Regions from separate parts of the Rhizobium sp. CFBP 13726 genome, predicted to be linked through region 4. Evidence: predicted binding sites of a transcription regulator. Region 4 holds the regulator's gene; each other region holds the start of a gene.
What was found. The regulator PhoB, encoded in region 4, activates phosphate uptake and scavenging genes when phosphate is short. The targets are predictions, from matches to a motif close to TGTCATNNANCTGTCAT.
Positions count from the first base shown of each region.

Region 1: a site for PhoB is predicted at 1,516-1,532, ahead of IFT66_RS02750 (esterase-like activity of phytase family protein). Genes of this name have one in related genera too.
Region 2: a site for PhoB is predicted at 1,815-1,831, ahead of IFT66_RS03045 (esterase-like activity of phytase family protein). Genes of this name have one in related genera too.
Region 3: a site for PhoB is predicted at 1,813-1,829, ahead of IFT66_RS08990 (DUF1045 domain-containing protein). Genes of this name have one in related genera too.

Region 1 is NZ_JACYUU010000001.1:561,361-564,428, reverse strand. Features, by position in the region: gene IFT66_RS02760 (MFS transporter) at 1-120, shown strand, start outside; gene rnd (ribonuclease D) at 211-1,356, shown strand; gene IFT66_RS02750 (esterase-like activity of phytase family protein) at 1,606-2,964, shown strand.
Region 2 is NZ_JACYUU010000001.1:621,359-624,426, reverse strand. Features, by position in the region: gene IFT66_RS03045 (esterase-like activity of phytase family protein) at 1-1,771, opposite strand, end outside; gene hupB (DNA-binding protein HupB) at 1,963-2,238, opposite strand; gene lon (endopeptidase La) at 2,425-3,068, opposite strand, start outside.
Region 3 is NZ_JACYUU010000002.1:411,733-414,800, forward strand. Features, by position in the region: gene uraD (2-oxo-4-hydroxy-4-carboxy-5-ureidoimidazoline decarboxylase) at 1-6, opposite strand, end outside; gene puuE (allantoinase PuuE) at 3-959, opposite strand; gene IFT66_RS08990 (DUF1045 domain-containing protein) at 1,031-1,738, opposite strand; gene IFT66_RS08995 (NAD(P)/FAD-dependent oxidoreductase) at 1,851-3,053, opposite strand; gene mnmD (tRNA (5-methylaminomethyl-2-thiouridine)(34)-methyltransferase MnmD) at 3,052-3,068, shown strand, end outside.
Region 4 is NZ_JACYUU010000003.1:377,175-380,242, forward strand. Features, by position in the region: gene pstB (phosphate ABC transporter ATP-binding protein PstB) at 1-7, shown strand, start outside; gene phoU (phosphate signaling complex protein PhoU) at 59-772, shown strand; gene phoB (phosphate regulon transcriptional regulator PhoB) at 898-1,581, shown strand; gene IFT66_RS15885 (DMT family transporter) at 1,563-2,477, opposite strand; gene IFT66_RS15890 (ArsR/SmtB family transcription factor) at 2,602-3,068, shown strand, end outside.

The DNA of each region.
Region 1 (3,068 bases), on a different contig from region 4:
CAGCGGAGTTCGCGCTTCCGGGCCCTCCTGCGCACGTCGGCCTATTTCAACCGGCTTGCAGACCCTGCGGACCGTGGTGGCGACAAGGACAGGGACGCTGACGGCAACAACAGGAAATAGCCGCCCGCTTCCGGGAAAGGCTGGCCGTTTGTCTTGACATCTGCGGCGGGAAGGGAAAGGAAGGTTGACCACCTGCACGTGAATGAGACGATGATCGAAACAACAATTGCCCTTCAGGAAGCCTGCGAAAAGCTGGCTCAGTCAGACTTCATCACCATCGATACGGAGTTCTTGAGAGAGACGACCTTCTGGCCGGAACTCTGCCTGATCCAGATGGCGAGCCCGACAGTCGAAGTTCTCGTCGATCCGCTGGCAAAAGGGCTCGACCTCAAGCCCTTCTTCGAGCTGATGGCGAACACGGCGGTCACCAAGGTGTTTCATGCCGCGCGCCAGGATATCGAGATCATCCACCATCTCGGCAATCTCGTGCCGCACCCGATCTTCGATACGCAGGTCGCCGCCATGGTGTGCGGCTTCGGCGACAGCGTCTCCTACGACCAGCTGGTCAACCGCATCAAGGGCGTGCAGATCGACAAGTCGTCGCGCTTTACCGATTGGAGCCGCCGGCCGCTTTCCGAAAAGCAGCTCGACTATGCGCTGGCTGACGTCACCCATCTGCGCGACGTCTATCTGTCTCTGAAAGAACAACTGGAACGTGAAGGCCGTGCCCTCTGGCTGACGGAGGAAATGGCGGTTCTCGAGAGCGCGTCGACCTATGATCTGCATCCCGACGATGCCTGGCTTCGTCTGAAGTCGCGGCTGAGGAAGCCAAGCGAACTGGCGATCCTGAAATTCGTCGCCGCATGGCGCGAACGTGAGGCGCGCAGCCGCAACGTGCCGCGCTCGCGCGTGTTGAAGGACGATGCGATCTACGAGATTGCCCAGCAGCAGCCGAAGGATACCGAAGCTCTCGGACGTCTTCGCACCGTGCCGAAGGGCTGGGAACGCTCATCCTCAGGCGCCGCGATCGTCGAGGCTGTCAATACGGCGCTGGCGCTGCCGAAGACCGAGATGCCGCATGCGCCGAAGCATGTTCACCTGCCGGAAGGCACGGGCGCTGCCGTCGAACTCTTGAAGGTTCTGCTGAAGCTCATTTCCGACAAGCAGGGCGTTGCCGCCAAGGTGCTTGCCAATACCGACGATCTGGAAAAGATTGCTGCCGAAGGCGAGTTGGCCGAAGTGGCCGCCCTTTCCGGCTGGCGTCGCGAACTGTTCGGCGACACGGCGCTCAAGCTGATCCAAGGCGGCGTGGCGTTGCGCTTCGTCAACAAGAAGGTCGAGGCGGTCGAGCTGTAAGGCTCGTCCTCACCGTCTTTCATAATACAAGGGATCGGCAACCGGAGCTCCGGAGCGCGATCCCTTTTCGTTTAAATCCCAGTTATTTGCAGCGTTCCAGGCCGGCTCCGCGACGCTTGAACTACCTGCTCTGGCACCGTCAAGAAACCGACGTAAAACCTTCATCCAAGCGTCAACCGATCATCACCCTACCGTCATGCGTCCCGCCTATCGACGTCGCGTGTTCTTCTCATTCGAACAGGTGATTTGATGACCAAAACCTTTTTAGCCTCCGTTTTCGTAAGTACCCTCCTCGCCGGCACGGCATTGGCCGACGACAAGGAGTTTCCCGCAAAGCTCGCGGGCCAGGCAATCCTGCCGGCCAATACGGTGACTGCTGCTCCAACCGATGCGCCTGAATTTCTCAAGACATCGGGCAAGTTCACCACGCCGGACCGCAAGCGCACGGAAAAGCTCGGATCGATCGACGGCAAGGACGGTGTTCGCGTCACCGACGTCAAGCTGCCATTCAACGGTCAGCCGATCCAGGGCTTTTCCGGGATCAAGGCGATGGCTGACGGCACGTTCTGGACGCTCTCCGACAACGGTTTCGGCTCCAAGGCCAATTCCTCCGACGCGATGCTGTTCCTGCACCAGGTGAAGTTCGACTGGGCGACCAACAAGGTCGATGTCGTCAAGAACATCTTCCTGTCGGACCCGAACAAGATCGCCCCCTTCCCGATCGCCATGGAAGGCAGCGACAAGCGCTACCTGACCGGCGCCGATTTCGATATCGAATCGATCCAGCCCGTCGCGGACGGTTTTTGGCTCGGCGAGGAATTCGGGCCTTACCTCATCAAGGTCGACATGCTCGGCCAGCTGACTGACGTCGTTGCCACCACCGTCGACGGCAAGAAGGTCACCTCGCCTGACAACCCGACCCTTTCGATGCCGGCCAACCCCGCCGCCAAGATGCCGGTCTTCAACCTGAAGCGTTCGGGTGGCTATGAAGGCATGGCACTATCGAAGGATGGGCAGAAGCTTTACGGCCTGCTGGAAGGCCCGATCTTCCTCGACGACGGCAAGGTCGAACAGGCCGATGGGCGCACCGCGCTGCGCGTCATCGAATTCGACATCGCTTCGAAAAGCTGGACCGGTCGTTCCTGGCTCTATCCGCTGTCTGAAAAGGGTGTCGCGATCGGCGATTTCAACATGCTGGATGCCACCACCGCGCTCGTCATCGAACGCGACAACGGCGCCGGCACCAAGGACAAGGCCTGCGCCGATCCGAAGCAGCCGAAACCGGATTGCTTTGATGCGCCGGCCGAACTGAAGCGCGTCTACAAGATCGAGATGACCGACGCCAATGTCGGCGCGGCCGTCCGCAAGATCGGCTATATCGACCTTCTGAACATCAAGGACCCCGACAGCAAGAAGATGGCTGGCTCGAAGGACGGCATCTACGACATGCCGTTCGTGACGATCGAGAATGTCGACCAGATCGACGCGACACACCTGATCATCGGCAATGACAACAACCTGCCCTTCTCGGCCGGTCGCGCCGTCAACAAGGCTGATGACAACGAGTTCAGCCTGATCGAAGCCGCCGAGTTCCTCAACGCGAAGTAAAGCAGTGAGGCGGTGATCGGCAGGCCTCTAGAGCCCGGACATCACCACGACGAAACAGAAAAGGGCATCTGCATCAGCAGGTACCCTTTTCGACTCCATGACAC
Region 2 (3,068 bases), on a different contig from region 4:
TCACCTGGCCCTTCGGATCGTCCTTCCATTCGCGCTGGATTGCCATCCAAAGTGTCAGGTCGTCGCCGGAACCGGTTGTGGTGATGCCTTCGAGGCCGAAGCGGGTTTCGCCTGCCAGAAGTTCTGCAGGCAGCGCGATCTCGGACTTGATCTCGCCCTTTGCGCTGACGTTGTAGATGCCGTGACCAACGAACTTGGCACTGTCGCCTTCGGAAGCCAGCCAGAAGCCACCCTTGCCGTCGAGTGCGATACCTTCGATATCGAGCTTCTGGGCCGGCTGACCGTTGCGGGTCACACGTACCACGCTGGTGATTTCGGCCGGCTTCTTCGTAGCGTCGATGGTGAAGATCGAGGGCTGCATGGCATAGACGCTATCGCTGACTGCATAGAGAATGCCGTCCTTTTCCGCATCACCGACGAGGCCCGACATGGCACCCCAGCCGAGCGGCTTGCCGTCGACATCCTTGGAGACGAGCATCGGATAGGCCTTTGCGCCTTCGCCAAGCTCGTAGATCATGACATGCGAGCGGGCACCGCCGTCTTCGCCGAGATCGGCTTCGTTGGCGGAGGCGAGCAGGTTGCGGCCGGGAATGGCGACAGCGCCTTCAGGCGAGATGCCTGAGGGCAGAAGCTGCACCAGTTCCGGTTCCGCACCGGTATCCTTGTAGACCGCGATCATCGAACCGCGTTCCGACAGGACGAAGAAATATTTCTGACCGTTGAAAGTCGCAGCTTCCAGGCCTTCCGGCTCGATGCCCTTGTTCTTGGCACGCTTTTCCGGGAAGTGTCCGACGCGGGCGACAGCATATTCGAGCGACGTGCCGGCGTCATAGAGAACCTTGCCGGTACGATCGAAAATGGTGAAACCGCGCGAGCCGCCCTTGTAATCACCTTCGTTGGCGACAACGAAACGATCGGTACCGAGCCACTTTACCGCATCCGGTTCGCGCGGAATGGCCGTGAGCTTGCCGGAGAAGGTCAGTGCGCCGTCGGTCTTGATGTCAACGCCATCGAGATCAACCGTGCCGGCCGGGAAATGGGCGGTAACCTTTGCGGTCTTGCTGTCGACGATGACGATGTGGTTATTTTCCTGCAGCGTCACGACGATTTCGCCGTTGGCGTTGATATTGACGAATTCAGGCTCGGGATCCTCAGGAGCGACGGTGGACAGTCCCGTCAGATCGACGTGACGGATGCTGTCGCAGACCGGCACGCCATTGTTCAGGGTGACAATCTGCAATTCACCGGCCGGCAGCTGCGGAAGAGCGCCGTCGTTGAGCTTTTCGTCGCGCTGGTTCTCGATGGCAATGGCCGCAAACGTGCCATCCGGCGAGATGACGACCGAGTCCGGCTGGCCGCCGAGATCACAGGTGTTCTCGAGTTTCCGGGAGGCGATATCGACCACACCGAGCTGGCCTGCGGGCTTGGTGAGGTCCTTGGTCCGATCGATGGTGACGAGAACCTTCGCACCGACTGCGGCGACCGAGTTCGGCTCGCCGTCGATCTTGACCGAGCCGCCTGCCTTCGGCGCTTTTGCGTCGGTGATGTCGATAAAGCCAATCGTGCCGCCCGGCGCATCGGAATAGATGAGCGTGTTGCCGTCGGCGGTGGCCGTGATGATTTCCGACGAGGTCGCCTTGTCCTCGCCCTTGGGCAGGTTCTGGGCGACCGGGAAGGATGCAATGCGGTTGAAGACTTGCTCGGCGCCGGCAGGAGCTGCAACGGAGCCGAGGAGGAGCGCGGTCAAAGCGGCGCGTGTCGAGAATGTCATGGGAAGCCTCCGTGAAACTACACTCGGCTTGTGCTGCACTGTCATGACAGGCGGATGACAGTTTTGGACGCAGAAAGAACGGACCTGCGGATAAGGCTCGAACACGCTTTCCGTTCAACGAAAAAGGCCCGGTTCTCACCGGGCCTTCTCAACGCTTTGCATCACGGCGGCAGGCCGCCAGATGCTTTCGATCAGCTGTTAACAGCTTCCTTGAGACCCTTGCCGGCCGAGAACTTCGGAACGTTGCGAGCCGGGATATCGACTTCAGCGCCCGTGGACGGGTTGCGGCCCTTGGATGCTTCGCGACGCGAAACGGAGAAGCTGCCGAAGCCAGCGAGGCGAATGTCGCCACCATTCTTCAGTTCGGCCTGGACAGTCTCGAAAACGGCATCGACTGCAGAGGCGGCATCAGCCTTGGAGAGGCCGGCTTTTTCGGCCACTGCGGACACCAGTTCGGTCTTGTTCATATTTCCACCCTTTCAACGGTTTTGGAACGACTCATTTGGTCGGCGCCGACAATAGTTTTGCGTCGGCACTTGGCAACCCAAAGGCTCCGAAAAAGCCTGAAAAACAAGGGGTCTTGGGCATTTTTCACAAAAAAAGCCGGCTTTCGCCGGCTTTTTTATCAGTTCGTGGCGGCTTCAAGGCACCGCTTAGTGAGCGATCGTTGTCGACGAGTCGTCGGCACCGTCAACTGTCGCAATGACCGGAGTCTCCACCGTGCCATCCCACTCGATCGGTTCGGGAAGGCGAACCAACGCGTGCTTGATCACCTCGCCCATACGCGACACCGGGATGATCTCCATGCCGTTTTTCACGTTGTCCGGAATGTCCGCGAGGTCCTTCGCGTTCTCTTCCGGGATCAGCACAACCTTGATGTTGCCTCGCAGAGCCGCAAGGAGTTTTTCCTTGAGACCACCGATCGGCAGCACCCGGCCGCGCAACGTGATTTCGCCGGTCATGGCGACATCCTTGCGAACAGGAATGCCCGTCATGATCGAAACGATCGCGGTTGCCATGCCGACACCGGCCGACGGACCGTCCTTCGGCGTCGCACCTTCCGGCACGTGCACGTGGATGTCCGACTTGTCAAAGCGCGGCGGCTCGATGCCGAAATCGACGGCACGGGAGCGGACATAGGATGCCGCAGCCGAAATCGATTCCTTCATCACGTCCTTGAGGTTGCCGGTGACGGTCATGCGACCCTTGCCCGGCATCATGACGCCTTCGATGGTGAGGAGCTCACCGCCGACTTCTGTCCAGGCAAGACCCGTAACGACGCCGACCTGATCCTCAC
Region 3 (3,068 bases), on a different contig from region 4:
GGTCATCGTGCAGCCACCGTGCTTGGGGCCGACACATCTGAGGGCTTGTGATGGGCATGCCAGTGGCGGGCGATCTCGATGCGTTGCGGCAGCCAGACCTTGTCGTGGGAGAGCACGTATTCCATGAACCGGCGCAGCGCCGCCACGCGGCCTGGGCGCCCGACGAGGCGGCAATGCAGGCCGACCGACAGCATCTTTGCCGCCCCCTCCTCGCCTTCCCGGTAAAGTGTGTCGAACGCATCCTTTAGATAGGTGAAGAACTGATCGCCGGTGTTGAAACCCTGCGGCGTGGCAAAGCGCATGTCGTTGGTTTCCAGCGTATAGGGGATGATCAGGAACGGCTTGCCATCCAACCCGGGAACCCAATAGGGCAGATCGTCGGCGTAGCTGTCGGACGAATAGAGGAAACCGCCCTCTTCCATGACGAGCTTCAGCGTGTTGTCGGATGGCTTGCCCTGATACATGCCGTAGGGACGTTCGCCGGTAAGCTCCGTATGCAGCCGCACCGCTTCGATTATGTGTTCGCGTTCCCGCGCTTCGTCGAAATCCTTGTATTCGAGCCAGCGGTAACCGTGGCTGGCGATTTCCCAGCCAGCTTCCTTCATCGCAGCGACAGCCTCAGGGTTGCGGGCCATGGCAAGCGTCACGCCGTAAACGGTGGTCTGCACGTTGAGTTCGGTAAACAGCCGGTGCAGCCGCCAGAAGCCGGCGCGCGAACCGTATTCGTAGATCGATTCCATGTTGAGGTTGCGCTGCCCCGGCCAGGCGGCGGCGCCGACGATCTCCGACAAGAGGTTTTCCGACGCCGGATCATCGTCGAGGATCGAGCTTTCGCCGCCCTCTTCGTAGTTGATCACGAACTGCACGGCGATATTGGCGCCGCCGGGCCATTTCGGATCAGGCGTGTGGCGGCCGTAGCCGACGAGATCGCGGGGGTAGTCTTTTATGGTTATGGGCATGGTCCACCTCGATTATCTCTTGTGGAAGGTAGCCCAGCCTTTCCGCCGATGTCGAGACGGAACGTGATCGCTCAGGCGATCTTGCGGGCGGAAACGCGCCCCATCGGATGCAGCGAATGCACATGGAACGGCGCACCGGGCTCATTCTCGACGAACAGCGCGATATTGGCGATTTCCAGGGGACGCAGCAGATACGGGTTGAAATGGGCGCGCAAGGCGGTTTCGAAACGCGGCATCTCGGCCGCTGTCATCGGGCCGGTCAATGTCATGTGGAAGCGGTATTCTTCCATCACGTATGGGTTGCCCCAGCGATAGAGATTGGAAAACTGCGGCGCCGAAAGATCGCCGGGATCGGCGCGTTCGAGTTCGCCTTCCGAGAGCGGCGCCCGAAACGCATCGAATTCCTGCACGACGGCGCAGGCGAGAAACCGCATCCGCTCGCAAGGCACAGCCGGAACGAGCCCGAAATAATTGCCGAGACGCGCCACTTCGAGAAGCGGCAGTTCGAAAGGATCATGCGATCCCGCAAAGTGCATCAGATCGCGCAGCAGCATCTGTTCGGTAATAGCAGGAGCGAGCCGGAACGGCGCCTTGAGCGTGGCGTGAAAACCGCAGCGGCGCGGCAGCGCGGTATGATAGGCGATCTCGTGCAAACCAAGGTTGCAGATCTCGGGCGGCTCCATCGCCTCGCCGGAATAGGCACTGCGGCCTAGCCATTGCGCCGCGGCAAGCGTCAGCGGATCATGCGCAGGTGGCGTAAAATAGAGTGCGTAGCGCATGCGTCACCTTTTCTGCCCCTGTTCGTTTATTCACGCATGCTCATCAACCCCACGAATTGGGTTACGCGATTTGCGTGACAGATTAACGACGAGAAAGGGCCGAAACGCGCGTTTAACGCGTAGCAACCGCAAGATGATCCGAAAGTATAAAACTCTCGGGTAGCGAGTGCTTCTGGCCGATGACGAAACCGAGCGCAGCATCTGCAAGCCTGTGGGCAAGCCCGAAGCTGACCTTGAAGCCGCCGGTGAGAGCAATGACGCGCGGATGGTCGGGATGCGGACCGACCATCGGCTCCCGACCGATCGCCTTCGGCCGTAGCCCGGCCCAGCGCTCCACCACTTCCGCACCGGAAAGTGCCGGCACGAGCGCGCGGGCGCGGACCAGGAGATCGTCGAGCTTGGCATCGGTGGCAAACGGCGCGTCGAATTCCTCCTCGCTGGTGCTGCCGACCGCCACGTGGCCATCGTCATGGGCGATCACATAGAGCCCGTTGAGAAACAGGATCGGAAGCGACGGATCGATATCGGCCTTCAGCAGCGCCGCCTGCCCCTTCACCGGCTGTCCCAGCGGAACCGAGATGGATGGAGACAGGGGCCCGAGCAGCGGAAACGACTGCGGACCGGCCGCAATCATGCAATGGCCAAAACCGATCGAGCGTCCATCGGAAAACTCGACGCGGTTTGCCACGGGGTCGATCCGCTCCGCCTGCAGTCCTTCGACCAGGCGCACGTGCCGGGCTTTGCCAAGGAAGGCCGCCAGCGCAGCCATCAGATGGCGCGGGGAAACGCGGGCGGCAAACGTGTCGTGCACGATGCCGGCTTCGGTAAAGGCCGGGTCCGGCCATCCGTCGAAAGGCGACGCATCGAGCACATGCCAGTGGAACGGATCGCCGTCGTGCCGCCAGTTGACCTCCGCCTCCTGCTGATGGCGTAGGGCGATGGGTCTGAGATGCGGCTTCGGCAGCGGGATCAGCCGACCGGAGCGGCGATAACCGCAGGACAGCCCGGTCTCGCCTTCAAGCCTAGAAACTTCGTCTTCGAGGGCGACCAGCGCATCGAACTGCGCCTGTTTTTTGTCGTTCCAGCGGTCGGGCACATGCGACATCAGCGCACCCAGAATGCCGCCGCTGGCACCCTGCCCCAACCGTCCGGCTTCGACCAAAAGGGTTCGGATGCCGAGCCGTTCCGCCTTGACCGCAGCCCAGATGCCCATGATGCCGCCGCCGATGATCAGGAGATCGACATGATCGCCGGGGAGATGCGGCATCGCTGGCGATTGACCCCGGGGACCTCGAGGATTATCCGCATCTTCCATGAGCAATCACGATCC
Region 4 (3,068 bases):
CGGCTGATGCGAGCGCAGAACCCGTCAGCCGCAACTGCAGACATCAAGGATCAGACACATGGTTTCGACCCATATTCTCTCGGCCTATGACGAGGAACTGAAATACCTGAACCGCCGGATTTCCGAAATGGGCGGTCTGGCGGAGCAGATGTGCGGTGATGCCGTGCGTGCGCTCGTCAACTCCGACTCGGCGCTGGCCCAGAAGGTCATCTCGGACGACGTCATTCTCGACCACGCCGAGCGCGATATCCAGGACAAGGCGATCGTCACCATCGCCAAGCGTCAGCCGATGGCGGCCGACCTTCGCGAGATCATCGGCACGCTGCGCATTGCAGCTGACCTGGAACGCGTCGGCGACCTTGGTAAGAACACCGCCAAGCGCGTGCTCGCCGTGCAGGGAACAGGCGTCCCGCGCAAGCTCGCCCGTGGTCTGGAGCATCTTTCCGAACTGGCGCTGGTGCAGCTCAAGGACGTTCTTGATGTCTTCGCCAACCGCTCCGCGGAAAAAGCCGAAATCATCCGCCAGCGCGATGAAGAGATTGACGCGATGTACACCTCGCTGTTCCGCGAACTCCTCACCTACATGATGGAGGATCCGCGCAACATCACCACCTGCACCCATCTCCTGTTCTGCGCCAAGAACATCGAGCGCATCGGCGACCACGCGACGAATATCGCCGAGACCATCTACTACATCGCGACCGGCGCACAGCCGGAGGGCGAACGTCCGAAGGACGATACGTCCAACATGCTCGGCTCCGCCGGGACATGATGCAGCTCTCCCGAAATCGCCTGCCGGTTTCGGGACGATAACTGCCAAAACCAATGACCTGAAGCAGCGCGAGCGGATCTGGCGGATCTAAGTGCGGTTCGGGACGAGTGACGGAGCAAGTCGGAATGCAGCCGAAGATCGCAGTCGTGGAAGACGAAGAGGCCCTCAGCGTCCTCCTTCGGTATAACCTGGAGGCCGAGGGTTACGAGGTCGATACCGTGCTTCGCGGTGACGAAGCGGAAATCAGGCTTCAGGAGCGCGTTCCGGATCTTCTCATTCTCGACTGGATGCTGCCGGGCGTTTCAGGCATCGAACTCTGCCGTCGCCTGCGTATGCGGCCGGAGACGGAACGCCTGCCGATCATCATGCTGACGGCGCGCGGCGAAGAAAGCGAGCGCGTTCGTGGGCTTGCCACCGGCGCAGACGACTATGTGGTCAAGCCTTTCTCGACGCCGGAACTGATGGCCCGCGTCAAGGCGATGCTGCGCCGTGCCCGACCCGAAGTGCTGTCGAGCGTCCTCAAATGCGGCGACATCGAACTCGACCGCGAAACCCACCGCGTTCACCGCAAGAGCCGCGAAGTTCGCCTCGGGCCGACAGAGTTTAGACTTCTGGAATTCCTGATGGCGTCGCCCAGCCGCGTCTTTTCGCGCTCGCAGCTGCTCGACGGCGTCTGGGGCCATGACATCTATGTCGACGAGCGTACCGTCGACGTGCATGTAGGGCGCCTCCGGAAGGCGCTCAACTTTTCCAACATGCAGGACGTCATCCGCACGGTCCGCGGTGCCGGCTACTCGATGGAAGCCTGAGCACCGCGTCTCCTAGCCGGCAGCGTCATGGCAATCACGCCGGTCACGACGCAGGCGAGACCGAGCCAGGCTGTCGAGGCAAGCGTTTCGCCGAGAAACACGACGCCGATGCCAACGCCGATCGGCACCCGCAGATAGGCCTGCGCCGTCGTGCCGACGGAGCCGAGCGTCTGGACCAGCCGGAAATAGATGACGAAGGCCAGCGCCGTCGAAAATACCGCCAGCGCCAACAGGGCGAGCATGGAATCGGCGCTGGGCGTCAGCGTCCAGGGCCGATCGACCACGAGGCTCACGGGAATGAGGATGGCCGCCCCTGCAATCAGCGATCCCGCGGCGGGCATCATCGGGTCCAATCCTTTAAAATTCTTGCCGAAGATGGCAGCCGCCGCATAGCAGATCGTCGCCGCCACGATGGCGAGTTGCGCCCAGAGGCTCTCGCCCGAGCCGGCAAGCGCCTCCATGCCGACGATCAGGCATATGCCGACAATGCCTGCGGCAACTCCAAACAGCTTGGCCGCAGAGACGCTTTCATGGCGGGTGATCAGCGCCGTCAACAGAAAGGCGAAGATCGGCGTCGTTGAACTCAAGATGGTGGCAAGGCCCGCATCGGTCGTCTGTTCGGCCCAGGCGATGAGGGTGAAGGGGACCGCGCTGTTGAGGCAGGCCTGAACCGTGAAAAGCTTCCAGGTCTGCCGGTCGGTCGGCAGCTTCAATCCGCGAAGGCGTAGTGCCGCAGCGAGAATGAGCCCGGCGACCAGTGTTCTGACGGCAATAAAGGTGACAGGCGAAATCGTCTCCACACCGACTTTGATCAGCGTGTAGGACGCGCCCCAAAGCGTCGCGAGCGTGAGGAGCAGCAACAGATCCGTTGCCATGCTTGTTTTGGTGTCCGCCATTCCAGTTCCTGTCCCCATGAATGCAATCTCCGCCCCTCTTAGCGGAACCAGGAAAAGAAATGCTTCGACGACGGCCGAACCGTTGACCGCTGACGGCAAAGTTTTCCGGTGCTAGAACTGGATCATGCCCAATATGGTTTCAGGAAATACGATTGCGGAAGTTGCAAGCCTGATCGGCGATGCTGCACGCGCCAACATGCTGTCCGCGCTGATGGGCGGACAGGCGCTGACGGCGGGCGAACTGGCACGCCACGCCGGCGTCACCGCGCAGACCACCAGCGGCCATCTCGGCAAACTGGCGCAGGCTCGCCTGATCGAGGTCGAGAAGCAGGGCAGGCACCGCTATTACCGACTTGCCTCTCCGGAAGTCGCGCACGCGATCCACGCGTTGATGGCAGTCGCCGCGGATGGGCCGAAGCGCCATCATCCTGTCGGCCCGAAAGACGAAGCGTTACGGCTTGCCCGCACCTGTTACGATCACATGGCCGGCCGTCTCGCCATCGCGCTCGCCGATGCCCTAACAGGAAGCGGCTACATGCTGCTCGGCGATGGAGCCGGCCTGATCACCGACGAGGGCAGACGGTTCTTTTG